Regions from separate parts of the Micrococcus sp. Alg238-R198 genome, predicted to be linked through region 2. Evidence: riboswitches for the same ligand, from Rfam matches in the RefSeq annotation. Region 2 holds a riboswitch; the other holds the start of a gene.

Region 1 (14,612 bases), on a different contig from region 2:
GACGGAACCCGCCCGCCGCGACCAGTGCGGCTCGTTGTAGGTCCGCTTGACGAGGTGGCCGGCGACCTCCTCGGCCCACTCCGGCTCGATCCGGGCCACCGTGCGCGCCCACAGCCGGGAGGTCTCCACGAGCTCGGCGGCCATGACGAACGGGTGGCGCTTCTTGAACAGGGCGGAGCCGGGGAACACGGCGAAGCGGGTGCCGCGGGCGCCCACGTACTCGCGACGGCGCTCGTCGTAGGCGCCGATCTGCGAGAGCAGGCCGGTGAGCAGGGACTTGTGCACGGCCTCGTGCCGGCCGACCGGGTCCACGGGTCCGGCCTCGACGGTGAGGCCCACGTCCTTGGCGAGCTGGCGCAGCTGGCGCACCAGGTCCTGCCACTCCTGCACGCGCAGCCAGTTGATGTGCTCACGGCGGCACAGCTTGCGGAACTGGGAGCCGGAGAGCTCCTTCTGCCGCTCGTGCAGGTAGGCCCAGAGGTTCAGGATCGCGGAGAAGTCCGAGTTCTCGTCCGCGAACCGGCGGTGCAGCTCGTCCGCGGCCTCGCGCTGCTCCGTGGGGCGCTCGCGGGGGTCCTGGATGGTCAGGGCCGCGGCGATCACCATGACCTCCCGGACGCAGCCGCGTTCACCGGCCTCGAGGATCATGCGGCCCAGCCGCGGGTCAACGGGCAGACGGGCCAGGCGGCGTCCGACCCGGGTGATGGTGCCGGCGCGGGCGCCGCCGGCCTCGAGCGCGCCGAGCTCGGTGAGCGTGGTGGCGCCGTCGGTGACCTGTCGGCCGTCCGGGGGCTGGACGAAGGGGAACTCCTTGACGTCGCCCGGGGTGCGGGCCACACCGAGGGACAGCATCTGCAGGATCACCGAGGCCAGGGAGGTGCGCAGGATCTCCGGGTCCGTGAACTCGGGGCGGGAGAGGTAGTCCTCCTCCGAGTACAGGCGGATCGCGATGCCGTCCGAGGTGCGGCCGGACCGGCCCGCGCGCTGGTTCGCGCTGGCCTGGGAGACACGCTCGATCGGCAGGCGCTGCACCTTGGTGCGGTGCGAGTACCGCGAGATGCGCGCGGTGCCCGTGTCGATCACGTACTTGATGCCCGGCACGGTCAGGGAGGTCTCGGCGACGTTCGTGGCCAGCACGATCCGCCGGCGCACCCCGGCCCCGGCGCGGCCGAACACGCGGTGCTGCTCCGCCATGGACAGGCGGCCGAACAGCGGCAGGATCTCCGTGCCGGCCAGGCGCGTGGTGCCGGCGACGACGCCGGTCAGGTGGTCCGCGGCCTCGCGGATCTCCCGCTCGCCCGGCAGGAACACGAGGATGTCGCCCGGCGGCTCGGCGGCCAGCTCGAGGACGGCGTCGCCGATCGCGTCGAGGGGGTCGCGGGTCTCGGCGGCGTCGTCCGCATCGTCCTCGGGGTCGTCGGGGGAGGGCTCGTCGGTCAGCGGCCGGTAGCGGATCTCGACGGGGTAGGTGCGCCCCGAGACCTCGATGATCGGCGCCGGGACCACGCGGCCGCCGTCGTCGGCCTCCACCGCGTCCGCATGGTCCTCGCCCTCGGCCAGCGGCCGGCCGAAGTGCCGGGCGAAGCGCTCCGGGTCGATGGTGGCCGAGGTGATGATCACCTTCAGGTCCGGGCGCTGGGGCAGCAGGTTGCGCAGGTAGCCCAGGAGGAAGTCGATGTTGAGGCTGCGCTCGTGGGCCTCGTCCACGATGATCACGGAGTAGCGGCGCAGCTGCGGATCGTGGGGGATCTCGGCCAGCAGGATGCCGTCCGTCATGACCTTGACCCGGGTGGCCTTCGAGGTCTGCGCCGTGAAGCGGACCTGGTAGCCGACCGTCTGCCCGATCTCCTCGCCCAGCTCCTGCGCGATGCGCTCGGCCACCGAGCGGGCGGCGATGCGCCGGGGCTGGGTGTGGCCGATCGAGCCGGCCTCCCCGAGCCCGAGGGCCAGGCACATCTTCGGCAGCTGCGTGGTCTTGCCCGAACCGGTCTCACCCGCGACGATCACCACCTGGTGGTCGCGGATCGCGGCCATGATCTCCTCACGGCGCTCCGCCACCGGCAGGTGTTCGGGGAACGTGATCGCGACGGCGTCGTGGGGCGTCGCCGACGGCTGCGCGGCGGGCGTGGAGGGCGGGGGAGTCTGCGTCATGACGGCCTCCATCCTAGGCGCGCGGGGGCCCGGGCCGACCCGGACGGGGCGAATCTGGGACGGACCTGGGACTGGGGCTGAGAGTCCGGATGTGATTCTCTGGAGCCCATGGACACGAACACCGTCTTCCTGTTGGCGGCGATCGGCCTCTATTTCCTCGCGATGATCGCGATCGGCCTGTACGCCTCCCGCAAGAACACCGACCTCGACGACTACATGCTCGCAGGACGCGACATGAAGCCGTCCGTCGCGGCGCTCTCCGCGGGTGCGTCCGACATGTCCGGCTGGCTCCTGATGGGCCTGCCCGGCGCGATCTACGCCGCGGGCCTGGTCGAGGGCTGGATGGCGGTCGGCCTGACCGTGGGCGCGTGGGTGAACTGGCGCGTGGTCGCCCCCCGCCTGCGCTCCTACACCGAGGTGGCCGGGAACTCGATCACGATCCCGTCCTTCCTCGAGAACCGATTCAAGGACCGCACGCACATCCTGCGGATCGTGGCCGGCCTGATCATCCTCGTGTTCTTCACCTTCTACGTGTCCTCGGGCATGGTGGCCGGCGGCAAGTTCGTCGAGTCCACCTTCGGCCCCGACTCCTTCTACGCCCAGGGCATCAGCATCAACTACCTCACCGGCATGCTCGTGGTCGCGGGCATCACGGTGCTCTACACCCTGTTCGGCGGCTTCCTCGGCGCCTCGCTGACGGACGTGGCCCAGGGCATCCTCATGTTCCTCTCCCTGCTGGCCGTCCCCATCGTCGTGATCCTGACCATGGGCGGCTGGGACGCCGTCGTCGAGGGCATCCGCGCCGCCGACGCCGCCGGCGGCGGAGTGAACCACTTCTCGATGTTCGAGAACGCAACGCTGATCGGCGTCCTGTCCTCCCTTGCCTGGGGCCTGGGCTACTTCGGCCAGCCGCACATCATCGTCCGCTTCATGGCCCTGCGCACCCCGCACGACGCGGCCGTCGCCCGGCGCGTCGGCATTGGCTGGATGGCGCTGTCCGTGTTCGGCGCCGTGATGGTCGCCCTCGTCGGCATCGCCTACTTCCAGGCCAACCCCGGCACCACGCTCGAGGACCCGGAGACCGTGTTCCTGGTGCTGGCCTCGATCATGTTCCACCCGTTCGTGGCCGGCCTGGTGCTGGCCGCCGTCCTCGCCGCGATCATGTCCACGCTCTCCTCACAGCTGATCGTGTGCTCCTCCGCCCTGGTGGAGGACCTCTACATGCTGCGCGGGCGCACCGGTTCCCCGACGTTCACCCTGTGGCTCGGCCGCATCGGCGTGCTGGTGGTGGCGCTCGTGGCGGGTCTGCTCGCCCTCAACCCGGACTCCTCCGTGCTCGAGCTCGTCTCCTTCGCGTGGGCCGGCTTCGGCGCCGCCTTCGGCCCCGTGATCCTGCTCGCCCTGTACTGGCCGCGGTTCACCTCGTGGGGGGCGATGGCCGCCATGGTCACCGGCGCCGCCGTCGCCTGGGTGTGGTCCGAGGCCAGTGCCGAGACGTGGGAGTGGTTCGGCCTGTACGAGCTGCTGCCGGGCTTCGTCGCCGCCTTCGTGGTGGGTGTGGTGGTGTCCCTCGTGACCCAGCGCTCGCGCCGGGTGCAGCGGCGGATCGACGCCGAGTTCACCGGCGCGATCGACATCGTGGCCGGCCGCGAGCCGCACCCGGACGTGGCCCCGGCCGCCATGACGCGCGACGCCGCCGGGGGCTCGACCGCAGCCGCCACGGATCCGCGCGCGCAGGCGTGAGGCTCTTCCTCGCGATCCGTCCGCCGAGGGCCGTGCTCGACCACCTCGAGCCGGCCCTCGACGGCGTCCGGGACCGGGCCGGACGCGCGCTGCGCTGGACCGAGCCGGAGCAGCGGCACCTGACGCTGGCGTTCCACCCGGAGGTGCCCGCCGGCGCCGTGGACGACGTCGTCGCCGACGCCGGCCGCATCGCGGCGGGACATGGCCCGCTGGACCTGCACCTGGCCGGAGCGGGGGAGTTCTCCCACCGCACGCTCTGGGTGGGGGTGGGCGGGCAGGTCCGGGAACTCGGCGCGCTTCTGGCGGAGCCCTGGCTAGCCGACGACGACGGCCAGGACCGCCGGCGTGCCCATCTCACCGTGGCGCGGGTCTCGGGGGCCGCGCCCCGACCTCGGGGTCGGAGGCGGGGCGAGCCCCGTCCGCCGGCACCGGCCACCGTCCTGCTGGCCGAGGCCGTGCACGCGCTCACGGTGTACCGCGGGCCGCAGTGGACCGCCGACGAGGTCGAGGTCGTGGCGTCCCGGCTCGGCGAGGGCCGCTCCGGCGGGCCGCTGCACGAGGTGCTGGCGACCGTCCCGCTGCGCGGCTGAGGGGCCGACGAGCAGGCCCGAACGAACAGAGTGGTCACGACATGCCGCCACCGGACTCCGGTGACGGCATGTCGTGACCACTCTGCGTGCCTCAGGCGGCCGACGGGGCGGCCGGAGCGGGAGACCCGTCCGGCCGACCCGGCCCGGGGTCAGCCCTCCAGCGGGCCCTGCACCGCGTAGAGGCGCTTGTTGGCGAACTCGTCCACGGCCATGGGGCCGAGCTCGCGGCCGAAGCCCGAGCGCTTCACGCCGCCGAAGGGCAGGTTCGCGCCGGCGGCGGAGGCGAGGTTCACGTTCGCCATGCCCACCTCGAGCTGGTCGGCCACGCGCTTGGCCTCGTCCAGGTCCGTGGAGAACACGGCGCCGCCGAGACCGTACTGGGAGTCGTTGGCCAGGGCCACGGCCTCCTCGGCCGAGGACACCTTGTAGACCACGGAGGCCATGCCGAACAGCTCCTGCGTGTAGGCGGGGTTCTCCTGGTCCACGTCCGTGATCACGGCCGGGGAGACGTAGAAGCCCTCGCCCTCGGGGCCGGAGACGCGCTCGCCGCCCACGTGGACGGTGGCGCCGGCCTCCTTGGCCGCGGCGATCTGCTCGGCGAGCCCGTCGGCCGCAGACTCGGAGGACAGCGGGCCGTAGACGTCGGCGTCGCGCGAGGTCGGGTCGCCGGGCTTCATCTCCGAGGAGCGCTGGACCAGCTCGTCCACGAAGTCGTCGTAGAGGTCCTCCATGACGATCATGCGCTTGTTCGAGTTGCAGGCCTGGCCCCAGTTGCCCATCCGGGTGGCCAGTGCGTCGCGGGCGGCGGCGCGGGCGTCCGGCGCGGAGAGCACGATGTACGGATCGGAGCCGCCGAGCTCGAGCACGACCTTCTTGAGGTGCCGGCCGGCCTGCTCGGCGACGGTGGCGCCGGCCCGCTCCGAACCGGTGAGGGACACGCCCTGCACGCGCGGATCGGCGATGATCGTGGAGATCTGGTCGTGGGTGGCGAACACGTTCTGGTACACGCCCTCCGGGAGCCCGGCTTCGGTGAAGAGCTCTTCCAGCAGCTGCGCCACCTGCGGGTTGATCTCGGCGTGCTTGAGCAGGATGGTGTTGCCCAGCACGAGGTTCGGCGCCACGAAACGGGCCACCTGGTACACCGGGAAGTTCCACGGCATGATCCCCAGCAGCGGGCCGAGCGGCAGCCGCTGGATGAACGCCTCCTGCCCGGAGAACTGCTTGATCGGCTGGTCCGCGAGCAGCTCCTCGGCCTCGTCCGCGTAGTACCCGAAGATCTGGGCGCCGTAGCGCACCTCGCCGACTGCCGCGCCGAGGGACTTGCCCATCTCCGTGGTGATCAGCGCGGCGATGTCCTTGGAGCGCTCGGCCAGCAGCTCGGAGATCCGCTTCACGACGGCGGCGCGCTCGGCCACCGACTTCCGGGACCACTGCTCGTAGGCGGCCTGCGAGGCGTCGAGGGCGTCGGCGATCTGCTGATCCGTGGCGTTGTCGAAGGACTTCAGCAGCTCCCCGGTGGCCGGGTTGATCGTGCGGTAGCCCTGAGAGGCGGAGGTGGTGGTCATCAGTCGTCACCCTTTCGTGTGGACGTCCTGCGTTGAGCTCCCCATCCTGCCGGAGGCCCCCGCTCACTCCCAGATCCCGGACGCCCCTCTTCGCCACGAGCCGAGAAGGTGGGTGTCCACGACCCCGGCGGCCTCCATCAGGGCGAAGCACGTGGTCGGCCCCACGAATCGGCAGCCGTGCGCCTTCAGCGCCCTCGCGAGCGCGCGCGACTCCTCCGAGGCCGAGGGGACCTGCGCCACCGTCTCCGGCCGTGGGGTCGCGGCAGGCTGGTGCGCCCAGACCAGCCCCGCCAGACCGCGGGCCGGCCGGTCGCCGTCGCCGTGCCAGGCGGGGCCCGCGCCGGGGGAGCCCGGGTGCAGCGGGGTGAACCGCTCGCCGCGCATCCCGACGACGGCCTGCGCGTTCGCGATCGCCGCCTCGATCTTGCGCCGGTTCCGGATGATGCCGGGGTCCGCCAGCAGCGCCTCGACCTCCGCGTCCCCGAACGCCGCGACGGCGTCCGCGTCGAAGCCCGCGAACACCTCCCGGAACCGGGGCCGCTTGGCCAGGACGGTCCGCCAGCTCAGGCCCGACTGGAACGCCTCGAGGACGAGGCGCTCGAACAGGCCCCGCTCGTCCGTGACGGGCAGGCCCCACTCCGTGTCGTAGTACTCCCGCAGCAGCGGATCCCGTGCCGCCCACGGCGGGCGGGCCCGCCCGTCCTCACCCACGACGACGCCACTCGGCGGCGCCTGTCGCCCGTCGGCCGGTGGATCCTCGGCGAGGGTGGAGACGGGGGCGGGGAGGCCGTCGTCGGCGTGGTGCGCGCTCATGCATCCGAGCCTAGGAGCGGCCCCGGACATCCGGAACCGGAACGCGACGCCCGGGGACGCCACGCCGTCTGCGGACACCTGTGCAGGAGGCACGGCCGGACCTCGTCACTCGAGCCGCCCGGCCCGCAGCCGCCACGTGTGGTCGCACCGGGCCGCCACGGCGGGGTCGTGCGTGACGACCACGATCGCCCGCTCCGGCTGGGACATGGAGCGGAAGAGCCCCATCACCTCGTCGGTGCGCTCCTCGTCCAGGGCGCCCGTCGGCTCGTCGGCGAGCAGCAGGGAGGGCCCCATGATCACGGCCCGGGCGATGGCCACGCGCTGGCGCTCGCCGCCGGAGAGCCGGCCGACGGGGTGGTGGAGACGGTCTCCGAGCCCGAGGCGCGTCAGAAGCTCGGCGGCCATGGTGCGGCGCTCCCGCTTCGAGGTGCGCGGCCGCGCGTAGAGCAGCGGCAGGGCCGCGTTGTCCACGGCGGTCGCCCGATCGATGAGCAGATGGTCCTGGAGCACGATGCCGCACGTCCGGTTCCGGTAGGCGTCGCCGTCGGACGACCACGGTGCCGGCAGGCTCCGCCCGGCCACACGGATGCTCCCGGCGTCCGGTGTGTCAAGGCAGGCGAGGAGCCGCAGCAGGGTCGACTTGCCGGACCCGGAGGGTCCCATGATCGCGTGGACGCCGCCCCCGGGGACCTGGAGCGAGACGCCGCGGAGCACGGGGACATCCCCGGCGGGGCCGCGGTAGGAGCGGTGTACGTCGTGCACGGTGAGCAGGGACATCACACGGTCCTTTCGACGAGTGCCGCCGTGCGGACGGCCCGGTGCAGCTGGCGGAGGGGATGACGGGTGCACGCAGCGGCGATCGCCAAGACGACCGCCAGCCCGACCACGACGACGGCAGGCGCCGGACGCAGTCCGCCCGCTTCCGAGGCGATGCCGAGGCCGAGCAACGATCCGAGCACGGCCGGAATGCCCCATACCGCGGCCACGGATGTGGCGATCCGGAGCCGGATCAGTCGTCTGGGCGCCCCGACCGTCAGGTGCGCCAGCCACGTGGGCGTGAGTCGACGGGTCATGGTCGTCAGGAGGCTCACCACCGTCACGACGGCGCTGGCAAGCCCGGCGGTGTAGGCGGTGACCATGAGCGCGGCACCGCGGGCTTCTCGGGCGATCGGAGACCTGGCCGAGGCGATCGGGGCCAACTCGGCGACCACGCCCGTCTCGTCCTCGAGGACGTCGAGTGCCGCTCTCACCTCGGAGGCCGCGTCCTGGCATGCCACGACGGAACCGTAGACCGCCGCGAGCTGGGCCGGTTCGATCAGGCCGGCCATGGTCGTCGTGCTGGTGACGATGACGGGCGACTCACCCAGGGGCCAGAGGGATCCGTCGGCCCGCGGCGCGGCCGCGTCCCCGGGGAGTGGGCCGGCATAGCTGTGGGGTGTGGACCCCACGTACACGGTGCCGCCCGGTGCCCCGGAGGTGATCGCGGCGGGAGCGAAGTACACACCCTCGGCGGGACTGACGGCAGCAGCGGCGCCGAACTCCCGGGCCAGACCAGGCGTGGCGATGACCGCCCCCTGCAGCCGGGGGTCCTCGATTCCGATGGCGTCCGTCACGAGGAAGGCACGGGGGTCGACTCCGTCGACATGGGCGGCGAACGCCCGGGAGACGGTGTCGACGGCGCGGGGGTGGAGGTCGGTCGTGACGGCGGGGTCCAGGATCCTGGTTGCCACCAGGCCCGACGACTCGGCGTCCTCGAGCACCTCGAGCGCCGTGGTCACTCCGCCGGCGACGCCCAGGGCCAGTCCGAACACGACCGACGCCACGGTCGTGTGCAGCAGGGACAGGAACAGCAGTCCGGGCGTGTCGAACAGGTCGCGGAGGCCGTCCGCAACGGCCCGCATGGCTGCCGTCATGCGTGTGCCCTTCGGACCCAGAGGGTGGACAGGGTCGTGCCGAGGATGAGGATGGCGTCCACGACGAGCACGGCGGACCAGAGGAGAGCGGTGTCGCCGGTGAGACCGATCTCCGCGTCCCACCGGGGCCATGCCACGAGCCAGACTCCGCCGGCACTCGCGGCGGCGGTCGTCCAGGCGACCATGGCGGGCCGGACACCGAGCCGGGCCGCTCGCAGTGGGGAGGCACCGACGAGGCGGTGCGAGGTGACGGCAGGGAGCAGTCGACTGCGCAGGGTCGTGCGCCAGACGACCTGTGCGCCCAGCAGGGCGAAGCCGACGGTCACGGCGAGCAGGGGCACATGGACACTGCGTCGCATCGCTGCCTCCCACGGCGGCGGGAGCGGGACGACGTCGACGACGACACCGGCCCGCCGCAGCGATTGGACGAGCTCGTCGACCTGGGCCGGTGAGCCGCCGATCACGCCGGCAAGGGACGAACTGTCGGTGGAGAGGAACGGGACCAGGAGGTCTGCTTCGGTGGCGCGATCCGGCGCGGAGGAGAGGTCTCGGACGACGACCCGATCGACGTCCGGCCAGCTCAGTTCGCCCGCAGCGGCACGTGCGGCAAAGGGGGAGGTGCTGGGGACGACCGCGGTCGGGGCGACGCCATCCGGGAGCACGTCCAGAGCAGGTCGGCCGGCGAGGGCAGTCACGTGGGGGCTCGTGGACGTGGCCGCAGAGCCGGAGTCCGGTCCCGTCAGCGACGTCCGGATCATGGGCCAGGCCTCGCCAGCGGGGAATGCCGAGATCTCGTACACCGTGCCGTCCATGCGCCAGCGTTCCTCCTTCTCCACCCCGACGTAGGACGCGAGGAGCGCTGCTGTTCCGAGCGTGATCAGGAGAAGGAGGAATCTCGAGACGAGCATCCGGGTCATCACGGCTGGCCCGAGGAGAGCTGAGCGGCTGGATGATGCCTCACCTGGGAAGCGCCCCTGGGGTGCGGACCGGCGGGGTCATGTCGACTTTCACGTCATATTCCATCCACTCAATTCCTGTGGGCGAATGGGACACGCATCACAGGGGCCTGACGGAATAGTGAGCCCAGTGTGTGTGTGAGTCAAGAGGCATCACCACTCGATCGACCACCGAGCGCACTGCCCCGTCCGTGGGGCCGCGCCTTCGCCGTCCCGGAGGGCCTTGTCCTGGCGATCGCGTCATGACCTGGTGGCGGCCCTCAGGTCATGACGCGATCGTCAGGTGGCGCAGGGGCGGGCCATCCCGCCCCACCTCACCCCGCGTCCGGCCTCAGGCGTCCGAGGCGGTGCGGATCGTCGGCTCGGGCAGGTACACGGACCCGCCGGCGGCCCGGAACTCCGCGGACTTCGCGGCCATGCCGGCCTCGGCGATCCGCGCCTGCTCGGACGCGCCGCCGAACTCGCTGCGGATGTCCTGGCTGATGCGCATGGAGCAGAACTTCGGCCCGCACATCGAGCAGAAGTGGGCGGTCTTGGCGGGCTCGGCCGGCAGCGTCTCGTCGTGGTACTCCTCGGCGAGCTGCGGATCCAGGCCGAGGCCGAACTGGTCGCGCCAGCGGAACTCGAAGCGCGCCTTGGACAGCGCGTCATCGCGGTCGCGGGCGCCGGGGTGGCCCTTGGCGACGTCGGCGGCGTGCGCGGCGATCTTGTAGGTGATCACGCCCGTCTTCACGTCGTCCCGGTCCGGCAGGCCCAGGTGCTCCTTGGGCGTGACATAGCAGAGCATCGCGGTGCCGTAGCGGGCGATCTCGGTGGCGCCGATGGCCGAGGTGATGTGGTCGTACGCCGGGGCGATGTCCGTGACGAGGGGGCCGAGCGTGTAGAACGGGGCGCCCTTGCACAGCTCCTGCTGGCGCTCCACGTTCTCCCGCACCAGGTGCAGCGGGATGTGGCCGGGGCCCTCCACCATGACCTGGACGTCGTACGCCCACGCCCGCTCCGTCAGCTCGGCGAGCGTGTCGAGCTCGGCGAACTGGGCGGCGTCGTTGGCGTCCGCCACGGAGCCCGGCCGCAGGCCGTCGCCCAGGGAGAACGCGACGTCGTAGCGCGCGAAGATCTCGCAGAGCTCGTCGTAGTTCTCGTAGAGGAAGTTCTCCTTGTGGTGGCCCAGGCACCAGCCGGCCATGATCGAGCCGCCGCGGGAGACGATGCCGGTCACGCGGTCCGCGGACAGCGGCACGTGGCGCAGCAGCACGCCGGCGTGCACGGTCATGTAGTCCACGCCCTGCTCGCACTGCTCGATCACGGTGTCGCGGAAGATCTCCCAGGTCAGGGCCTGGTGGTCGCCGCCGACCTTCTCGAGGGCCTGGTAGATCGGCACGGTGCCGATCGGCACGGGGGAGTTGCGCAGGATCCACTCGCGGGTGGTGTGGATGTCGTCGCCCGTGGACAGGTCCATCACGGTGTCCGCGCCCCAGCGGGTGGCCCACTGCAGCTTCGAGACCTCCTCGGCGATCGACGACGTCACCGCCGAGTTGCCGATGTTCGCGTTGACCTTCACGGCGAACGCCTTGCCGATGATCATCGGCTCCGACTCGGGGTGGTTCACGTTCGCCGGGATGATGGCGCGGCCGGCCGCGACCTCGGAGCGCACCAGCTCCACGTCCACGCCCTCGCGCAGGGCGACGTAGCGCATCTCCGGGGTGATCTCGCCGCGCCGGGCGTAGTGCATCTGGGTGACGCGCGCGCCCTCCTTGGCGCGCAGCGGGGGGCGGCGCTCGCCGGCCCACTCCTGTGAGGCGGCGCCGCGGCGCACGGCCGAGCGGCCGTCGTCGAGCAGGTCGCGCTCGCGGCCCTCGTACTCCTCGACGTCGCCGCGGGCGCGGATCCACTCGGCGCGCTGGGCCGGCAGGCCGCGCTCGGGCACGGAGCCCGGGCCCATGGTGCGGTAGACGGTCAGGGGCGCGTTGGGCGTGCCGTCGGGGGAGTCGTCCTGGTGGACCTCGGTGACGGGCACGCGGATGCCGTGCTCGGCGTCCTCGAGCCATCCCAGACGGTGCGTGGGGTAGTTCTCCTCGGCGACGACCTCGGCCGTCGACTCGGCTGCGGGCAGGGGGGTGCGCTCGGAAACGGACATGGCCGCGGCTCCTTCTTCCTTCGCCGGAATGACCCGGACAGGTTCAGACGGTCTCCGGGCGGCGTCAGCCCGGTCTCAGCCCCGTGCCGTGGGGCTCCCGTGGGATGCGAGCGACCCTAGCACGTCCCCCGCGAGGCCTCACCGCCGCCGTCCGGCCATGCGGCCGGGCGCTCAGGCGCGCGCCGCGCGGGCCGCCCGGCGGCGCACCGTGGTGCGCTCGACGATCCACGTCACGACCAGCATCACGATGATGACGATGCCGGCGTAGCCGAGGACGGGGTAGACGGTGCCCACGAGGTCGGAGAAGCCGACGCTCGAGAGCAGGGTGGCGGCCAGGGCCGTGACGACGGCGATGACCCAGCCCGGCACGCGGCGCATCGAGGACAGCAGGGCGATGCGCTCCACCCCGCCGTACAGGCACGAGACCGCCGTCGTGAACTGCGCCAGCAGCAGGACGACCGTGTACAGCAGGGCGGCCCAGCCGCCGATCATCGCGGCCAGCTCGACCATGGGCAGCTCGGCGCGGCCGATGAGCTGGGCGTGGGCGGTCATCGCGGCCATCACCGCGCCGGCCATCACCACGAGGCCCAGGGCCCCGAGCCCGGCCCCGGCGACGAGGGAGCGGCCCGACGAGGAGCTCTCCTCGCCGATCGGGGCGAGCACCGCGTAGGCCAGCTGGATGTTGAAGGCCACGTACAGCACGCCCGAGAGCCACCACTGGTTGATCAGCGGGGACGAGGTCACGAGCGCGGCGACGTCGTCCACCGCGGCCCCCGGGTTCGCCAACCCCCACACCGCGACGCCGACGGCGACCACGATGATCAGGGGGACCACCACGGCCTGGACGCGCACGAGGCCCGTGATGCCGGCCAGCACCGAGACCACGCAGACGGCGGCCATCACCAGCGAGCCCACGAGCGAGGGCAGCCCGAACGCGGTGTGCACCGCCGCCCCGGCCCCGGCCAGCATGATCACCAGCGTCCCCAGCAGGGACGTGGTGATGCACAGGTCCGCGAACCAGGTGGGCACGCGCGACGTCGTGGGGTTCACGATCCGGTGGATGTCCGTGGTCCGCAGCTTCTGCGCCAGCCGCAGCACGATCACCGCGAGCAGGAAGAACAGCGCGCCGGCGATCACGAGCGCCCCCGTGCCGCCCCAGAGGCCGAAGCTCACGAAGTACTGCAGGATCTCGTTGCCCGAGGCGTACCCGGCGCCGATGGTGGTGCCGATGAACGTGGCGGCGATCCCGAGCGGGGAGGTCGGCCGCAGCGGCGCCGACTCCTCGGCTCGGCCGGGGTGCGCGGGAGAGCTCTCTGTGACGTGGGACATGCGACTACATTCTCATGGGCGGGATCGGCCCGGCCCGGGCGGCCGATCCGCCCCGACCCGAAGGAGCCCCCGCATGACCTCCGCCGTCCCCCGTGTGCTCAGCATCGCCGGCTCCGACTCCGGCGGCGGCGCCGGTGTCCAGGCCGACCTGAAGACCATCGCCGCGTGGGGCGGCTACGGGATGACCGCGATCACCGCGATCACCGCCCAGAACACGCAGGGCGTGCAGGCCGTCCACCCGCTGCCGGTGGACGTGGTGCGCGCCCAGCTCGACTCGGTCGCCGCCGACATCGCCGTGGACGCCGTGAAGATCGGCATGCTCGGCACGGTGGAGCTCATGCGGGCCGTCGCCGGCTGGCTCGAGGAGACCCGGCCCGCCGTCGTCGTGCTGGATCCGGTCATGGTGGCCTCGAGCGGGGACGCCCTCACCGCGGTGGGCGACGACGACGGGCGCGCCGCGTGGGCCCGGCTGCTGCGGGTGGCGCACCTGGTGACACCCAACCTGCCCGAGCTGGCCCGGCTGACCGGGCGGGACGCGACGGACTGGGACGCCGCCCTCGACGCCGCGCGGGGCCTGGCCGCCGAGCACGACGTGACGGTCCTGCTCAAGGGCGGGCACCTGGACGAGGCCGCAGCGGCGGAGGTGCCGGACGCCGTCGTGCGCGTGGACGGGGCTGTGCACGAGGTGCGCGGCCCGCGCGTGACGACCCGCGCCTCGCACGGCACCGGCTGCACCCTCTCCTCGGCCCTGGCCACGCTGGCCGGGGCGGGCCTGAGCTGGGAGGACGCACTCGAGCGGGCCAAGCCGTGGCTGGCCGACGCGATGCGGGCGGGGGAGGCGCTCGCGGTCGGGGACGCCTCGCGGCCGACGTGGCACGGGCCCGTCGACCATGGTCATGCGCAGCGGGGCTGAGGGCGGGACCTCCGGGCTTCGACACGTTCGAGGCGGGAAATCCGGCGAATACGCACCTCGGGACGTCCCATGAGGTCGATTTCCCGCCTCGAATGCCGGTGACCCGGACCTCCCGCTCCGCTCGAGCGTCCGGGTCCGCAGAACGCAGAAGAGCCGGACCACCGTGTCGCCACGGGGGTCCGGCTCTGTTCGCTCGTGCCCCCGGCAGGATTCGAACCTGCGGCCTTCTGCTCCGGAGGCAGACGCTCTATCCCCTGAGCTACGGAGGCGGGGGTCGCGACGCGTCGAGCGCGTTGCGGACTCGTCGACTCTACACCATCAGGACGGCCCGTCCGTGACCTCCCCGCGGGGCGCGTCAGCCGGGCAGGCCCGCGCGCAGGGTCCGGGCCGCGGCCTCGGGGTCCTCGGCCTGCGTCACGGCGCGGACCACCACGATCCGTTCCGCCCCGGCCGCGCGGACCTCGGGCAGCCGGTCCGCGTCGACGCCGCCGATGGCGAACCA
Region 2 (14,612 bases):
CCACGTCCGGCAGCAGGTAGCTGGAGCGCTGCGTGCCCACGGGGGACTCGTCGAGCCGGTAGGAGACCACGCGCGTGTCCACGGGGGCGAGGACCTCGAGCAGGGAGAGCAGCTCGGCGTCCCGGTCCGAGCGCAGCCGCACGATCACCGGGCGCTCCGGCGGCAGGTCGACGGTGACGGTGGACCAGAAGGCGCTCAGATGCGCCGTCCCGACCATCCCGGTGTAGACGTGGCCGCGGACGTCGTCGCCGAGCTCGCGCAGCTCGAGCTCGCGGGCCACGTAGACGATGCCCCCCGTCGTCGGATGCAGGTCCAGGCGGAGGGCGGGGCCGTGGTCCACGCCGGGCAGCATGGCCAGCGGGCTGGCCACCACGCGGACGCCGTCCCGGCGGATCCGGGTGCGCGGCGGGGAGGGGCGGGGGACGACGGGGCCGGTGCGCGTGAGGTCGACGCCGTTCCGGTCCCGCGGGGTGCCCCGAGGCCGGCGGGCACGGACCACGCGCAGCGGGCGGTGCTGCTCCTCCGCCTTGGCGCCCGGGCCACGGAAGTCCCAGCCCACGTCGACGAGCGCCGCGGGGTGTGCGGGCTCGACGTCGTGATGCAGCGTCCGGTCCACGACCGTCCGCGGGTGGTTGATCCGTGCTCCCATGGCTTCGCCGGCTGTGTCGAAGGGGACCGCGCCGGAACTGTGAGCCGGGTCCGGCGGGCCATGCTGGTCCTGCGGCGGTCGGGCGGGATCGCCGTGGACGAAGGGGACGACCCGTCCCGACCTGTTCTGCTCTGGGCGACCTTACCGAGCGCACCTGTGAGGAGGCAGGTCTCCTCTCCTCGGCCTCCCGCGCGGCCGCGTCGGACGAGGCGTCAGAGCGGGTCCGTGCGGTGCCGCTGCACGTCCGGGCCGGTCGGCACGCCGAGCGCCTGCGCCTGCGCGCGCTGCTGCCGCAGGGACACGGTGCCCAGCAGCAGCGCCAGGGCCCGCTCCCCGTCCTCCGGGGTGTCCGCCGCCTCGGTGAGCAGACGGTGCAGGCCGAGGCCGCCCAGCCCGAGCGCGAGGGCGGAGAGCACCACGTCCGCCCCGTCCCGGTGCCGCAGCAGGGCGGCCTCCGCGGCCTCGGCGCGGCCCGCCAGGTCCGTGACGCGGCGGGCGCGCACGGTCTCCTCCGCCTCGGCGACGATCCGGTCCGCCACCCGCGCCAGCAGCGACTGCTTGTCCGGCACGTGCCAGTACAGCGCGGAGGCCTGCACGCCCAGCACCGCGGCCACGCGCCGCATGGACAGGTCGCCCATGCCGAAGTCCTGCAGGATCCCGACGGCGGCGTCCACCACGTCCTGGGCGGTCAGCCGGGGGCGGGGTGCGGGCGGGGTCATGCCTGAGAGGCTACCGCCGGGCCGTCCTCCTCCGCCGCGATGCGTCCCCCCGCGCCCAGGCGCACGGTGCGGTCGGCCATCACCGCGGCCTCCGCGAGGTCGTGGGTGACGACGACGCCGGTCGTCCCCGCCGCCCGCAGCACCGTCCGGATGTCCTCGGCCAGGCGCCGGCGCAGGTCCGCGTCGAGCGCGGACAGCGGCTCGTCCAGCAGGAGCACCCGCGGGGCCGGGGCCAGCGACCGGGCCAGCGCCACGCGCTGGGCCTGCCCGCCGGAGAGCCGCTGCACAGGCCGGTCCGTGAGCTCGGTCAGGCCCACCAGGTCCAGCAGCTCGGCCACGCGTGCCCGCCGCCGGGCCCGGTCCCAGCCGGCGGACTCGAGGCCGTACGCCACGTTCCGGCCCACGGTCCGGTGCGGGAACAGCTGCCCGTCCTGGAACACCATCCCCACGCCCCGGCGGTGCGTCGGCACCGCGGCCACGTCCCGCCCGTCGAGCTCCACCGTGCCCGCCACGACGTCCTCGAGCCCGGCGATCCCGCGCAGGATCGTGGACTTGCCCGAGCCGGAGGCGCCCACGAGCGCCACGATCTCCCCGGCGGCCACGTCCAGGTCCGTCCCCCGCACGGGGGTGGAGCCGTCCGGGTAGCGGATCGCCACGTCCCGGAGCCGGAGGGAGGCCCCCGTCGTCGTCGGCGTCATCACAGACCTCCCGCCCCGGCCGGGCCCCGGGGGCGCAGCCGCTCGCACACCAGCATGATCCCGGCGCTCAGCACGGCCAGCACCGTGGCCGCCGCGAGCGCCATCCCGTAGTTGTCCGCGCCCGGCCGGCCCAGCAGCCGGGCGATCAGCACCGGCAGGGTGGGCGCGGACGGGCTCGCCAGGAAGCTCGTGGCCCCGAACTCGCCCAGGGACACCGCGAACGCGAAGCCCGCGGCCACACCCACGCCGCGCGCGAGGAACGGGCCGTCCACCGTGGCCAGCACCCGCCACGGGCCCGCCCCGAGGGTGCGCGCGGCCTCTCGCAGCCGCGGGTCCACCGCCGCGAGCACGGGCACGAGCGCCCGCACCGCGAGCGGCAGCGCCACCACCGCCTGGGCCAGTGGCACGAGCACGCCCGAGGCCGCCAGCTCCGGGAACGCGGCCCGCAGGGACACGACGAAGCCGAAGCCCACGGTCACCGCGGACACCCCGAGCGGCAGGAGCAGGGCGCCGTCGAGGGCCCGCTGGGCCACCAGCGCCGCGCGTGAACGGAAGGGCCGGGTCAGCAGCAGGGCCAGCGGCACGGCCACCACGAGCGTCACGAGCGTGGCGTCCACGGCCACCCGCAGGGACTGTTCGAGCGCCTGGGCCGGCGTCGACCCGCCCACGAACCCGCTGCCCGCGCTCGTGGACAGCAGCCGATAGTTGCCCAGCCCCCAGCCGTGGCGGGTGTGGAAGGAGCGCACCACGAGCGTCAGGATCGGCGCCACCACGAGCGCCACCACCGCGAGCATCACGGCCACCGGGACCGCGTCCGCGCGCGTGAGCCGGGCCGGCGGCGTCTCCCGCAGGCGCAGCGCCCGCTGGGTGCGCGCCGCCGTCACGCCGGAGACCACGACGGCGGCCAGCACCACCGCGAACTGCAGCACGGAGAACACCGCCGCGGTCCGCAGGTCCAGGTAGACGGAGGTCTGCACCCAGATCTCCGACTCGAGCGTGCCGTAGCCGGGCCGGCCGAGCGTCTGGACGATGCCGAACGCGGACGCGCAGAACAGGAACACCAGCGCCGCGCTCGCGGCGATCGCCGGGGCGAGCTGGGGCAGCGTCACGGTGCGGAACGCCCGCCACGGCGAGGCGCCCAGGGTGCGGGCGGCCTCGGTCTGGCGCGGGTCCAGCGCGTTCCACAGCGCGCCCACCTGGCGCACCACCACGGACACGTTGAAGAAGACCATGGCCAGCACGACGGCGGTGGTCGTCTGGTCCAGCCCGGTGAAGCCGAGCGGTCCGCCGGGGGCGAGCAGGGCGCGGAACGCGACGCCGACCACCACCGTGGGCAGCACGAACGGCACGAGCACGAGGGCGCGGAGCACGGCCCGCCCCGGGATGCGACGCCGGTGCAGCACGAACGCGGTCGGCAGGCCGAGCGCCACCGAGACCACCGTGCCGGCGGCGGCCATGCCGAGCGTCTGGCCGAGGATGCGCCACGTGCGCTCGCGGGCGAGGGTCTCCCCGAAGGCGGTGAGGTCCACGGCGCCGGTGAACGCGTCGGCGTCGCCGCCGATCCCGCGCCAGAGCATGGCCGCCACGGGCCACGCGAAGAAGACGAGCAGGAAGGCGACCGGCAGGACGGCGGCCACCAGCCACCACGGGCCGAGCCCGTCCCCCCGGCCGCGGGCCCGCCGGCGCGGCAGGTCCGTGCCGGGGGCCGCGACCTCGGTGAGCGCGGACATCAGCGCCGGGAGGCCTCGGACAGGGCGGTCCACTCCTTCAGCAGGTCCTCGCGGCGCTCGTCGATGCGGGCGGGGTCCGGGGTGATGGCGTCCTCGACGAGCGGCGCGTTCTGCGCCCACTCCTCGGGCAGCTGCACCGACTCGTCGATCGGGTACATGTACATCGACTCGGGCAGGGCGGACTGGACCTCCTCGGTGAGCATGAAGTCCACGAACGCCTGCGCGCCCTCGGGGTTCTTCGCGCCCTCGAGCACGCCGGCGTACTCGACCTGCGGGGTGCAGGAGTCCTCGATCACCTCGGTCTCGGGGGCGAACGCGGGGGAGGAGGAGTAGGAGAGCACCACCGGGAACCGACCCTTGCCCTCGCCGCCGGAGAAGTCCGAGTTGTAGGCGTCGGACCAGCTGTCGGCGACCTTGCCCCCGTTCTCCATCAGGCCCCGCCACCAGTCCTGCCAGCCGTCGTCGCCGTACTTCTCCGTGGTGGCCGCGAGCAGCGCCAGGCCGGGGGAGGAGGCCACGGGGGAGGTGGCGACCGTCAGCTTCGCGTACTCGGGGTCGTCGAGCTGGTCGATCGAGGTGGGGGCCTCGACGTCGTGGGCCTCGAACCATGCCGGATCCGTGTTGAAGCACACCTGGCCCTGGTCCACCGGGGTCATGCGGTCCTCCACCATCCGGTCCTGCGCGGAGGCGGGCAGGTCCTGCGGGGTGTATTCGGCGACGACGCCCTCGCGGACGAGGCGGTGCGCCGAGTGGTCCTCCACGCCGTAGACGCCGTCCACGGTGGGCTCGTCCTTGGCCAGCAGGAGCTGGTTCACCACGCTGCCGGCGTCGCCGGGGGCCGTGGTCTTCAGGGTGTAGCCGGACTCCTGCTCGAACTTCTGGACGAGCTCCTGGGGCAGGTTGAACGAGTCGTGCGTCATGATCGTCACCGTCGTCGGCTCGCCGCCGGCGCCGGCGGCGGACGACGACGCCCCGTCGCCGGACGAGCCGGACACCGAACAGCCGGTGAGGGCGAGGGCGGCCACTGAGAGGGCGGCGAGGGCGCGGTGCGGGGTGCGGGACATGGCGGTTCTCCTCTGGGACGGCGGAGGGGCCGGGACGAGGCCGCCACCGGAATCCCGGGACGACGTCGACCGGGAGACTCGACTTCCTTCGCCGGTGCGGACCGGAGCAGGTTCGAGGGTCTGCGGCGGACCGCACTCTCAGCGCCGCGCGGGCGCTCCCCTGTCGATGTGGACTGGTCCCGACCCTACCCCGTCCGGCCCGCGCATAGACTGCCCGCGTGAGCGCCGCACAGCCCGCGGGGGTGACCCCGCCGCCCGCCTCGTCCAGCCCCGCCTCCGACTGGGACATCCGCCGCCCCCACCGCATGTGGCCGCGCATGCTGGTGATCGTCCTGACGCTCGCGGGCCTGGTGCTGGTGGTGCAGTTCTTCCAGGGGATCGCCTCCATCGCGGCGCCCGTCTTCCTGGGGCTGAACCTCGTGATCGTGGCCTACCCCCTGCAGGCCTGGCTCATCCGCCGGGGCCTGCACCCCGTGCTCGGGGCCGCCACCACCGTCCTGCTGGTCGTCGCGGTGATGGCCGTGTTCGGGGGCATGATGGTGTGGTCCGGCCTCGAGCTGGTGGCGGAGCTGCCGAAGTACGCGGACCGCTTCCAGCAGATCGTCCTGGACGTCTCGCACTGGCTCAACGAGCGCGGCGTGACCCCGGACATGGTGTCCCAGCAGCTGGCCTCGATCGACATGAGTGCCGTCACCGGGACGGCCGTCAGCGCCGTCACGAAGATCGCCACGAACGTCTACGCGGTCTTCGGCCTGCTCGTCACCGTGATCATGGGCATGTTCTTCCTCGCGATGGACTCGATGGACGTCGAACGCCGCGTCCGCCTGCTCAGCACCGCCCGCCACGAGTTCGGCCACGCCCTGGTCGAGTTCGCCCAGGGCGTGCGCCGCTACTGGGTGGTCACCACGGTGTTCGGCCTGATCGTGGCGGTGCTGGACGTGATTGCCCTCATGCTGATCGGCGTGCCGCTCGCGCTCGTGTGGGGCGTGCTCAGCTTCCTCACCAACTACATCCCGAACATCGGCTTCATCATCGGCCTGCTGCCGCCGGCCGTCCTGGGCCTGGCGGCGGGCGGCTGGTCCGACTTCCTGTGGGTGGTGGTCAGCTACTCGGTGCTGAACTTCGTGCTGCAGTCCGTGATCCAGCCCAAGGTGGCCGGCGACGCGATCGGCGTGATCCCCACCGTCAGCTTCCTCTCCCTGCTCTTCTGGGCCTGGGTCCTCGGCCCGCTCGGCGCCATCCTCGCGCTGCCCTGCACGCTGCTGGCCAAGGCCGTGCTGATCGACGCCGACCCGAACGCCCGCTGGATCAACGCGCTCATCGCCTCGGACCTGAAGGGGATGGAGCGCCGTCAGTCCTCGCTCCTGGAACGGCTGCGCCCGGCGGCCTGGCGCTCGGACGCGCACGGGAAGGACGAGGACCGCGCCCCGACGGACGGCGGGGACGACGACGGCCCCGCGACCGACGAGGTCACGGGCGGGGCTGGAGCAGCACCAGGTCGTTGAGCGCGCCGGCCAGCCGCAGCAGCGGCGGGGCGGGGAACGACAGCTGGGGCAGCCCCGGGTGCAGTGCCGCGCACGCGGCGGCCGCGGCCTCCTCGCCCGCGGCGTCCTCGAACGCCGGCCGCAGCACCGCAGCGCCCAGCGGCAGCGTGTCCAGGAGGGAGCGGGGGCCCCGCTCGGCCGGGTCGTACTCGGCGGGCTGCGCCGCCCCGGTCACCGTGCGCACGCGCAGGGGCCGGCCGGCGGCGTCGTCGGCGCCCTGCAGGAAGCGCAGCGCCGCCGCGGCGTACGGGTGCTCGGGGTGGAACCGGTCGCCGCGCCAGTGCACGGCGGCCTCGCCGTCGCCCTGCAGGCGCACCCACGAGGCCAGGTGACCGGGCCCGCCCCACGGCCCGGTGTCCGGCCGCGGTGCCGGCGGCACCCACAGCACCCGGGTGATCCCCAGCAGGGCGGCGAACTCGGCGGCCACCTGGCCGGGGGTCCACGCGCCGTTGATCCGCCCGTCCAGCACGGGGTCCGCGGCCACCACGGCCGTCCCCTCGCCGTCGGTCACCCAGGCCCCGCGCGGGGCGCACAGCAGGGGCGTGAGCAGCGGCAGTCCCGCCGCCTCCGCCACGGCCGTCGCGGCCGCGCCGTCGAGCGGTCCGGTCCCGGTCAGTCCCGCGGCGCTGCGCCAGGCGACGGCGGCCAGGCCCTCGGGGCGGCGGATGAAGCTCGGCCCGGTGCGGCCCAGCAGCGGTGAGCCCACGGGCGCGCGCAGCAGGTCCACCTCCGGGGGCACCAGCCGCGCCGCCCCGGCGTCGCGCGGGTGGGCGAGCACGGTGACCGGCAGCACGGCGGCGAGCGTCTCGGCCAGGCCCACGACGGCGTCCCGCGTCTCGTCTAGCAGCGTCGGCACCGGGTGGCGGTGGGGCAGGACGAGCCAGGCCCGCTCGGGCGGATCCTCGGGTCCGGGCACGGGCACGACGACGTCCCGGCGCTCCCGCGCGTCGGTGGGGACGGGGTCGGCGGCGGCCATGGCGGACGGGCTCCTGGGAAGACGGCGGCGACGCGCGGGCGCGCGGCGAGGGGATGTCCATCGAGCATAGGCGTCTGACAGGAAGCCGCGGCGGTTTGACCTGTGACCCGGCACACGTGCAGAGTGCGGCCATGACCGCGATGTTCTCCGCCCAGGACCACGACGATCTCGACCGGGTCCTCGGCGCGACCGGCGGGATCCCCGACCCCGCCGACCTGCACGCCCTCGCCGACGACGCCGTCGCGCAGGTGCGGCGTTGGCTCGCCGAGTCCCGCGACCATGAGGCCGACTTCGCGGCCCGCCAGCTGGCGGGCGCCCTGAAGGAGCCGGGCGGCCTCGACTTCATCGTGCGCTTCGTGGACCACGTGGTCCGCCCCGAGGACCCCGCGATCGCCGCCCGGGCGCTGCGGGAGCTCGCCGGCCGCGCCCCCGGCTTCCTGCCCCCGGCCCTGCGCGCCGTCCTCGGCGTCGGCGGCCGCGCCGCCCCGCTCGTGCCGCGCATCGCCGTCCCCACGGCCCGCCGCGTGCTGCGGCGCATGGTCTCCCACCTGATCGTCGACGCGCGGGACCGGCAGCTCGGCAAGGCCATCGCGGCCCTGCGCGACGAGCACACCCGGCTGAACATCAACCTGCTGGGCGAGGCGATCCTCGGTCAGGGCGAGGCGGACCGCCGACTCGAGGGCATCGCCGCGCTGATCCGCCGCGACGACGTCGACTACGTGTCCGTCAAGGTCTCCGCCGCCACCGCCCCGCACGCGCCCTACGCGTTCGACGAGGCCGTCGCGGACATCACCGAGCGGCTCACCCCGCTGTTCGAGCTCGCCCGGGATCGGGACACCTTCATCAACCTGGATATGGAGGAGTACCGCGACCTCGACCTCACGCTCAACGTGTTCACCGCCCTGCTCGAGCAGCCGGGCCTGCGCGACTACGAGGCCGGCATCGTGCTGCAGGCCTACCTGCCGGACGCGCTCGCGGCCATGGTGCGCCTGCAGGAGTGGGCCGCGCGCCGCGTCGCCGCCGGCGGCGCCCCGGTCAAGGTGCGCGTGGTCAAGGGCGCCAACCTGCCCATGGAGCGGATGCAGGCCTCCCTGACGGGCTGGCCGCTGGCCACGGTGGGCTCGAAGCAGGAGGCGGACACCAACTACAAGCGCGTGCTCAACTACGCGCTCACCCCGGAGCATCTGGCCCACGTGCGCATCGGCGTGGCCGGGCACAACCTCTTCGACGTCGCCCTGGCCCACCGGCTGATCGAGCGCCGCGGGCTCGACCCGGCCGCGGTGGAGTTCGAGATGCTGCTCGGCATGGCCACCGGCCAGGCCGCCGCCGTCCGGGCCGACGTCGGCGCCCTGCTGCTCTACACGCCCGTGGTGCGGCCCGAGGAGTTCGACGTGGCGATCTCCTACCTCGTGCGCCGCCTCGAGGAGGGCGCCTCCCCGGAGAACTTCATGTCCGCCGTGTTCGACCTGGACGCGGACGCGGACCTGTTCGCCCGCGAGGAGGAGCGCTTCCGCGCCTCGCTGCGCCACCTGGACGCGGCCGTGCCCCGTCCGAACCGCCTCCAGGACCGGTCCCGCGGGGAGGACGGGCCGACCCCCGCCCCCGTGGACGGCTTCGCCAACACCCCGGACACGGACCCCGCGCTGCCCGGCAACCGGGAGTGGGCCCGCCGGATCCTCGCGGCCGTCCCGGGCTCGGACCTCGGGACGGACACCGTCCGCGCCCACCGCGCCACCACGGCCGACGACGCCCGCGCCGCCATCGCCGCCACCGCCCACCCCGGCGCCCGCTGGGGCGCGCTCACCGGCCACGAGCGCGCCGACGCGCTGGACGCCGTCGGACGGGCCCTGCACGCCGGCCGGGCCCGCCTGCTGGAGGTGGCCGCCGCCGAGACCGGCAAGACCCTGGACCAGGGCGACCCCGAGGTCTCCGAGGCCGTGGACTTCGCGCACTACTACGCGCGCCTGGCCCGCGGCCTGGACGCGGTGGAGGGCGCTCGCGCCGTGCCCGTCCGCCTGACCCTGGTGATCCCGCCGTGGAACTTCCCCGTGGCCATCCCGGTCGGGGGCGTCCTCGCCGCGCTCGGGGCCGGCTCGCCCGTGGTGTTCAAGCCGGCCCCGCAGTCCGAGCGGACGGGCGCGGTCGCGTGGGAGCTGATCGTGGCCGGGCTGCGGGACTCGGGCCTGTTCGACGACGGCGGCCCGCTCGCCGGGCACGACCCCGCGGACCTCGTGCGCCTGGTGACACTGGCGGACGAGGACGAGGCGGAGGTCGGCGCGGCGCTCGTGACCGACCCGGCCGTCGAGCGGCTCATCCTCACCGGCAGCTGGGACACCGCACGGCTGTTCAAGGGGATGCGCCCCGACCTGCACCTGCTCGCCGAGACCTCCGGCAAGAACGCCGTGATCGTGACCCCGTCCGCGGATCTGGACCTGGCCACGAAGGACGTGGTCCAGTCCGCGTTCGGTCACGCCGGCCAGAAGTGCTCGGCGTCCTCCCTCGTGGTGCTCGTCGGCTCCGTGGCCACCTCCGAGCGCTTCCACCGGCAGCTGCTGGACGCCGCCTCGTCCCTGCACGTGGCGCACCCCGCGGACCCGCGCGCCGAGATGGGCCCCGTGATCGAGGCCCCCGGCGAGAAGCTGCGCCGCGGGCTCACCGAGCTCGGCCCGGGGGAGCGGTGGGCCCTGCGCCCGCGGCCGCTGGACGAGACGGGTCGCCTGTGGAGCCCGGGCATCCGCTCCGGCGTCCGCCCCGGCGCCGACGCCCACCTCACCGAGTACTTCGGCCCCGTGCTGGCCGTGATGACGGCCGAGACGCTCGAGGAGGCGATCGGGATCGTGAACGCCGTGGACTACGGCCTCACCTCCGGGCTGCACTCGCTGGACCGGGAGGAGATCGACGTGTGGCTGCGCGGCGTGCGCGCCGGCAACCTCTACGTGAACCGCGGCATCACCGGGGCCATCGTGCGCCGCCAGCCCTTCGGCGGCTGGAAGCGTTCCGTCGTCGGCCCCACCACGAAGGCCGGCGGGCCGCACTACCTGCACGGCCTCGTGGACTGGGAGGACGCGCCCACGTGGGCCGGGGGAGAGGGACGGCCCGGGGCCGAGGCCGACGGCGCGGGTGCGTCCTGGCTCGAGACCGCCCGCGCCCTCGACACCCACGCGTGGACCACCGTGTTCGGGGTGGCCACGGACGTCTCCGCGCTCGAGGCCGAGCGGAACGTGCTGCGTCACGTCCCCACCCCGGTCCTCGTGCGCCGGCACTCGGGGCCCGCCGACCACCTGCTGCGCATCGTCTCCGCCGGCCTGCGCGCCGGGGCGCCCATGACCGTGAGCCTGCGCCCGACCCCCACCGCGGAGGGGCCCGACGCGGACGGGCTCTCGGCCGAGGCCGTGCGCGGCCGGGTGGAGGAGTTGGTCCGGTCCGTCCGCACGGAGGGTGCCGGCACGGCCGCGCCGGTGGACGTCGTCGTCGAGGATGACGCCGCGTTCCACGACCGCGCCCGGCGGCTGGCCCTGGTCCCGCCCGCAGCGGAGGGCGGCGGCGACGCACGGATCCGGCTCGTCGCCGACTGGGCCGGCGACCGGGAGGCGGCCGAGGCGGCGCGGCGCGCGCTCCACGCGGCGCTCGGCGACACCCCCGACGTGGCGGTCTACGCTGGCCCCGTGGTGAGCGCCGGCGAGGTGGAGCTGCTGCCGTTCCTGCACGAACAGGCCGTGTCCGTGACCGCCCACCGGTTCGGCACGCCGGACCATCTGACCGAGGGGGTCCTGTGACCCCGAGGAGGAACCTCTGATGCATCTGATCCCCCGCACGATCTGGGTCGTCGCCCGCGCCCGCCGCCGCCCGCGCGCCGGACTCTGGGAGCCGACGACGTTGCCGATGCGCGCCCTGCCCACGGACGTGGACATGGCCCTGCACGTCAACAACGGCCAGTACTTCGGGCTGTTCGACCTCGGCCGCTTCGACGCGATGGTCCGCACCGGCCTGTGGGACGAGATCCGCCGTCGCGGCTGGACGCCCGTGGTGCAGGCCGAGCAGATCGCGTTCCGCCGCTCGGTGACCCTGGGGCAGCGGTTCGACGTGGAGACGCGGATGATCGGCCTGGATGAGCGCGCGGTGTGGTTCGAGCAGCGCGTGGTGGTCGACGGCGACGTCGCGGTGCGCGCGTACATCTGCACGCGCCTGCGCAAGAAGGACGGCCGCCCCGTAGAGAACGACGAGGTCCGGGCGATCGCGGCGGCGGCCGGCCACGACCTCGCGGGGGAGCCGACGCTGCCGGAGTGGCTGCACGAGTGGCGGCGCAGCGTGGCCCTGCCGTCGGCCCGGACGCCCCTGCCCCACACGTGGGACTTCGACACAGTGCAGCGAGGATGAACGTTCGAGTGATATAGGGCACGATGGTCGGGTGAACAACAGACTCCTGATCGTCGCGACCCTCTCGCTGGCCGCGCTCGTCGTCGTGCTGGTGGCCGCCATCGGCGGCGGCGCGTGGTGGGTGCTGGCGGTCCTCCTGGTGGCGCTGCTCGTGCTCGCCGTGTGGGACATGACCCAGAAGCGGCACGCGATCCTCCGCAACTACCCCGTGCTCGGCCACATGCGGTACCTGCTGGAGTCGATCCGCCCCGAGATCCAGCAGTACTTCATCGAGCGCAACTTCGACGGCAAGCCGTTCGACCGGGACACCCGCTCGATCGTCTACGCCCGTGCGAAGGGACTGGACAGCCACAAGGCGTTCGGCACCGAGCGGGACACCTCGGAGATCGGCTACGAGTTCCTGTTGCACTCCACCGCCCCGGTCAACCCGCCGGAGGAGCCCCCCACGGTGCGGATCGGCGGCCCGGACTGCCGCCGGCCCGTGGACATCTCGCTGATGAACATCTCGTCCATGTCCTTCGGCTCCCTCTCCGCCAACGCCGTGATCGCCATGAACAAGGGCGCCGGCCTGGGCGGGTTCATCCACGAGACCGGCGAGGGCGGCCTCACCAAGTACCACCGCGGCAACGGCGCGGACCTGTTCTGGGAGATCGGCTCCGGCTACTTCGGCTGCCGCAACGAGGACGGCACCTTCAGCCCGGAGAAGTTCGCCGAGAAGGCGCTGCTGCCCGAGGTCAAGGGCATCACCATCAAGATCTCCCAGGGCGCGAAGCCCGGCCTGGGCGGCATGCTGCCCAAGGAGAAGATCTCCCCCGAGATCGCCGAGGCCCGCGAGATCCCGATGGACAAGGACTGCCTGTCCCCGGCGTCCCACTCCGCGTTCCGCACCCCGCGCGAGATGGTCAGGTTCGTCGAGCAGCTCCGTGAGCTCTCGGACGGCAAGCCGATCGGCATCAAGTTCTGCGTGGGCTCCCGCGTGGACGTGCTGGCCATGACCAAGGCCATCTGGGAGGAGCGGATCGCCCCCGACTTCATCATCGTGGACGGCTCCGAGGGCGGCACCGGCGCCGCCCCGCTCGAGTACTCGGACCGCGTGGGCACCCCGCTGACCGAGGGCCTCATGCTCGTGCACAACGCGCTCGTGGGCACCGGCCTGCGCCACATGATCAAGCTCGGCGCGGCCGGCAAGGTCGCCACCGGTTCGGACATCGTCAGGCGTCTGATCCAGGGCGCGGACTTCACCATGTCCGCCCGCGCGATGATGATGGCCACCGGGTGCATCCAGGCGCAGAAGTGCCACACGAACGAGTGCCCCGTGGGGGTGGCCACGCAGGACCCGCGTCTGATGCGCGCCCTCGACGTGGAGGACAAGGGCAACCGCGTCTTCAACTACCACCGCCTGACCGTGCGCGAGGCCGTGCAGATCATGGCGTCCATGGGTCTGACGCATCCGTCCCAGCTGAACACCCGCATGCTGCGCCGACGCGTGGACCACCTGAGCACCCGCTCGTACGCGTCCATCTACCACTGGCTGCGCACGGACGAGCTGCTCAACGACCCGCCCGCCGGCTGGGCCATGGACTGGGAGGAGGCGGACGCGGACCACTTCGGCGAGCACGCCCGCGTGGACTACCTCACCGAGCGCGACCCCGAGTGGCGCTCCGAGCTGCTGATCCCGGGCCGCGAGGCGGGCGGCGCCCCCGTGCAGGGCTCCCCCATCTCCGGGACGGGCTCCACGCTGGTCGACGCCCGGCAGACCGAGTCCGTGCCGCTGACGACGTCGCCGATGCCGCGCGTCAGCTCGTTGGGTGAGGGTGAGTCGCTGTCCCCGCACGGCGGCCGTCGTCGGGCCCCGCAGGATCCGGCACCCGCCGCCACCGCCGGCGAGACGCCCACCGACGAGAACGAGGGCCTGCCGGCGGAGGCCGGCGAGCGGCCCGAGCGCCAGGACGGCGAGGAGGTCACCCAGCGGGGGACCACCGGCCGCGTCGAGGGCGAGCACCGCGGCGAGGGCCGCGTCGGCTGACCCACCCCCGCAGTCACCCCCGCTTTCGAGGCGGGAAATCCACCTCACACGACGCCCCCGGGCGCCCATGAGATAGATTTCCCGCCTCGTCGCGTGAGGGGTCGTAGCCTGGGGCCGTGACCCTGCCCGCCCCCGCCGCTCGCCGCCCCTCCGCGGCCCTGCTGTGGGTGCTGCTGGCGGCGATGGGCGCCGGGCCCCTGTTCAACTACGGCGTCTCCGCCTCCTCCACGGTCGTGATGGAGCGGCTCGACGTCACCTCGGGCCAGCTCGGCACCGTGATGACGGTCGTGTTCGCGGCGGCCGCCGTCACCTCGCTCGGCCTCGGCCGGGCCGCCGACCGCCTGTCCGCCCGCGCACAGCTGAGCATCATCTTCGGCGGCACCGCCGCGGCGCTCGTGCTCGGCGCCGTCGCCCCGTCCCTGCCCGTGCTGTACGCGGCGGCCGCCGTGGCGGGCGTCACGCAGGCCATCTCCAACCCCACCACGAACCGGATCATCCGGACCGTGGTGCCGCCGGAGAGGCGCATCGGGTGGGTCGGGGTGAAGCAGTCCGGCGTGCAGGCGGCCCAGCTGGTCGGCGGCCTGTTCTTCCCGGCCGCGTCCCTCGCCCTCGGCTGGACGGGCGCCGCGCTGGGGGCCGCGGTGCTCATCGGGGCGCTCTGGGTGCTCGCCCTGGTCGCCGCCCCGCCGCTGCCCGGGGCGCCGCCGCCGGCCACCGGCCCCGTCGGCGGGCGACGACGGCGGGACACCTCGCCCCTGCCGGCCACGGTCTGGTTCTTCGCGGCGATCGCGTTCCTCACCGGCCTGGGCATGCAGGCCACGAACACCTA

Evidence for each region. A riboswitch is a leader RNA that binds a small molecule or an ion and turns the genes downstream of it on or off. The one in region 2 is predicted to bind thiamine pyrophosphate.
Region 1: linked by a shared signal. The riboswitch ahead of thiC (phosphomethylpyrimidine synthase ThiC) and the one ahead of G6R13_RS03220 (thiamine ABC transporter substrate-binding protein) in region 2 are both predicted to bind thiamine pyrophosphate.

The regions. Positions count from the first base shown of each region.
Region 1 covers NZ_UNRH01000001.1:293,335-307,946, reverse strand. Annotated here, with positions in the region: gene hrpA (ATP-dependent RNA helicase HrpA) at 1-2,151, opposite strand, end outside; gene putP (sodium/proline symporter PutP) at 2,260-3,894, shown strand; gene thpR (RNA 2',3'-cyclic phosphodiesterase) at 3,891-4,484, shown strand; gene G6R13_RS01370 (NAD-dependent succinate-semialdehyde dehydrogenase) at 4,634-6,049, opposite strand; gene G6R13_RS01365 (DNA-3-methyladenine glycosylase I) at 6,113-6,862, opposite strand; gene G6R13_RS01360 (ABC transporter ATP-binding protein) at 6,968-7,639, opposite strand; gene G6R13_RS01355 (hypothetical protein) at 7,639-8,775, opposite strand; gene G6R13_RS01350 (hypothetical protein) at 8,772-9,692, opposite strand; gene thiC (phosphomethylpyrimidine synthase ThiC) at 10,063-11,868, opposite strand; TPP riboswitch at 11,865-11,979, opposite strand; gene G6R13_RS01340 (hypothetical protein) at 12,040-13,197, opposite strand; gene thiD (bifunctional hydroxymethylpyrimidine kinase/phosphomethylpyrimidine kinase) at 13,271-14,110, shown strand; tRNA gene G6R13_RS01330 (tRNA-Arg) at 14,307-14,379, opposite strand; gene thiE (thiamine phosphate synthase) at 14,466-14,612, opposite strand, start outside.
Region 2 covers NZ_UNRH01000002.1:248,941-263,552, reverse strand. Annotated here, with positions in the region: gene G6R13_RS03240 (RNase H family protein) at 1-649, opposite strand, end outside; gene G6R13_RS03235 (TetR family transcriptional regulator) at 862-1,368, opposite strand; gene G6R13_RS03230 (ABC transporter ATP-binding protein) at 1,365-2,066, opposite strand; gene G6R13_RS03225 (iron ABC transporter permease) at 2,066-3,796, opposite strand; gene G6R13_RS03220 (thiamine ABC transporter substrate-binding protein) at 3,796-4,860, opposite strand; TPP riboswitch at 4,927-5,032, opposite strand; gene G6R13_RS03215 (AI-2E family transporter) at 5,079-6,365, shown strand; gene G6R13_RS03210 (agmatine deiminase family protein) at 6,331-7,380, opposite strand; gene G6R13_RS03205 (bifunctional proline dehydrogenase/L-glutamate gamma-semialdehyde dehydrogenase) at 7,512-11,156, shown strand; gene G6R13_RS03200 (acyl-CoA thioesterase) at 11,176-11,757, shown strand; gene G6R13_RS03195 (FMN-binding glutamate synthase family protein) at 11,789-13,783, shown strand; gene G6R13_RS03190 (MFS transporter) at 13,900-14,612, shown strand, end outside.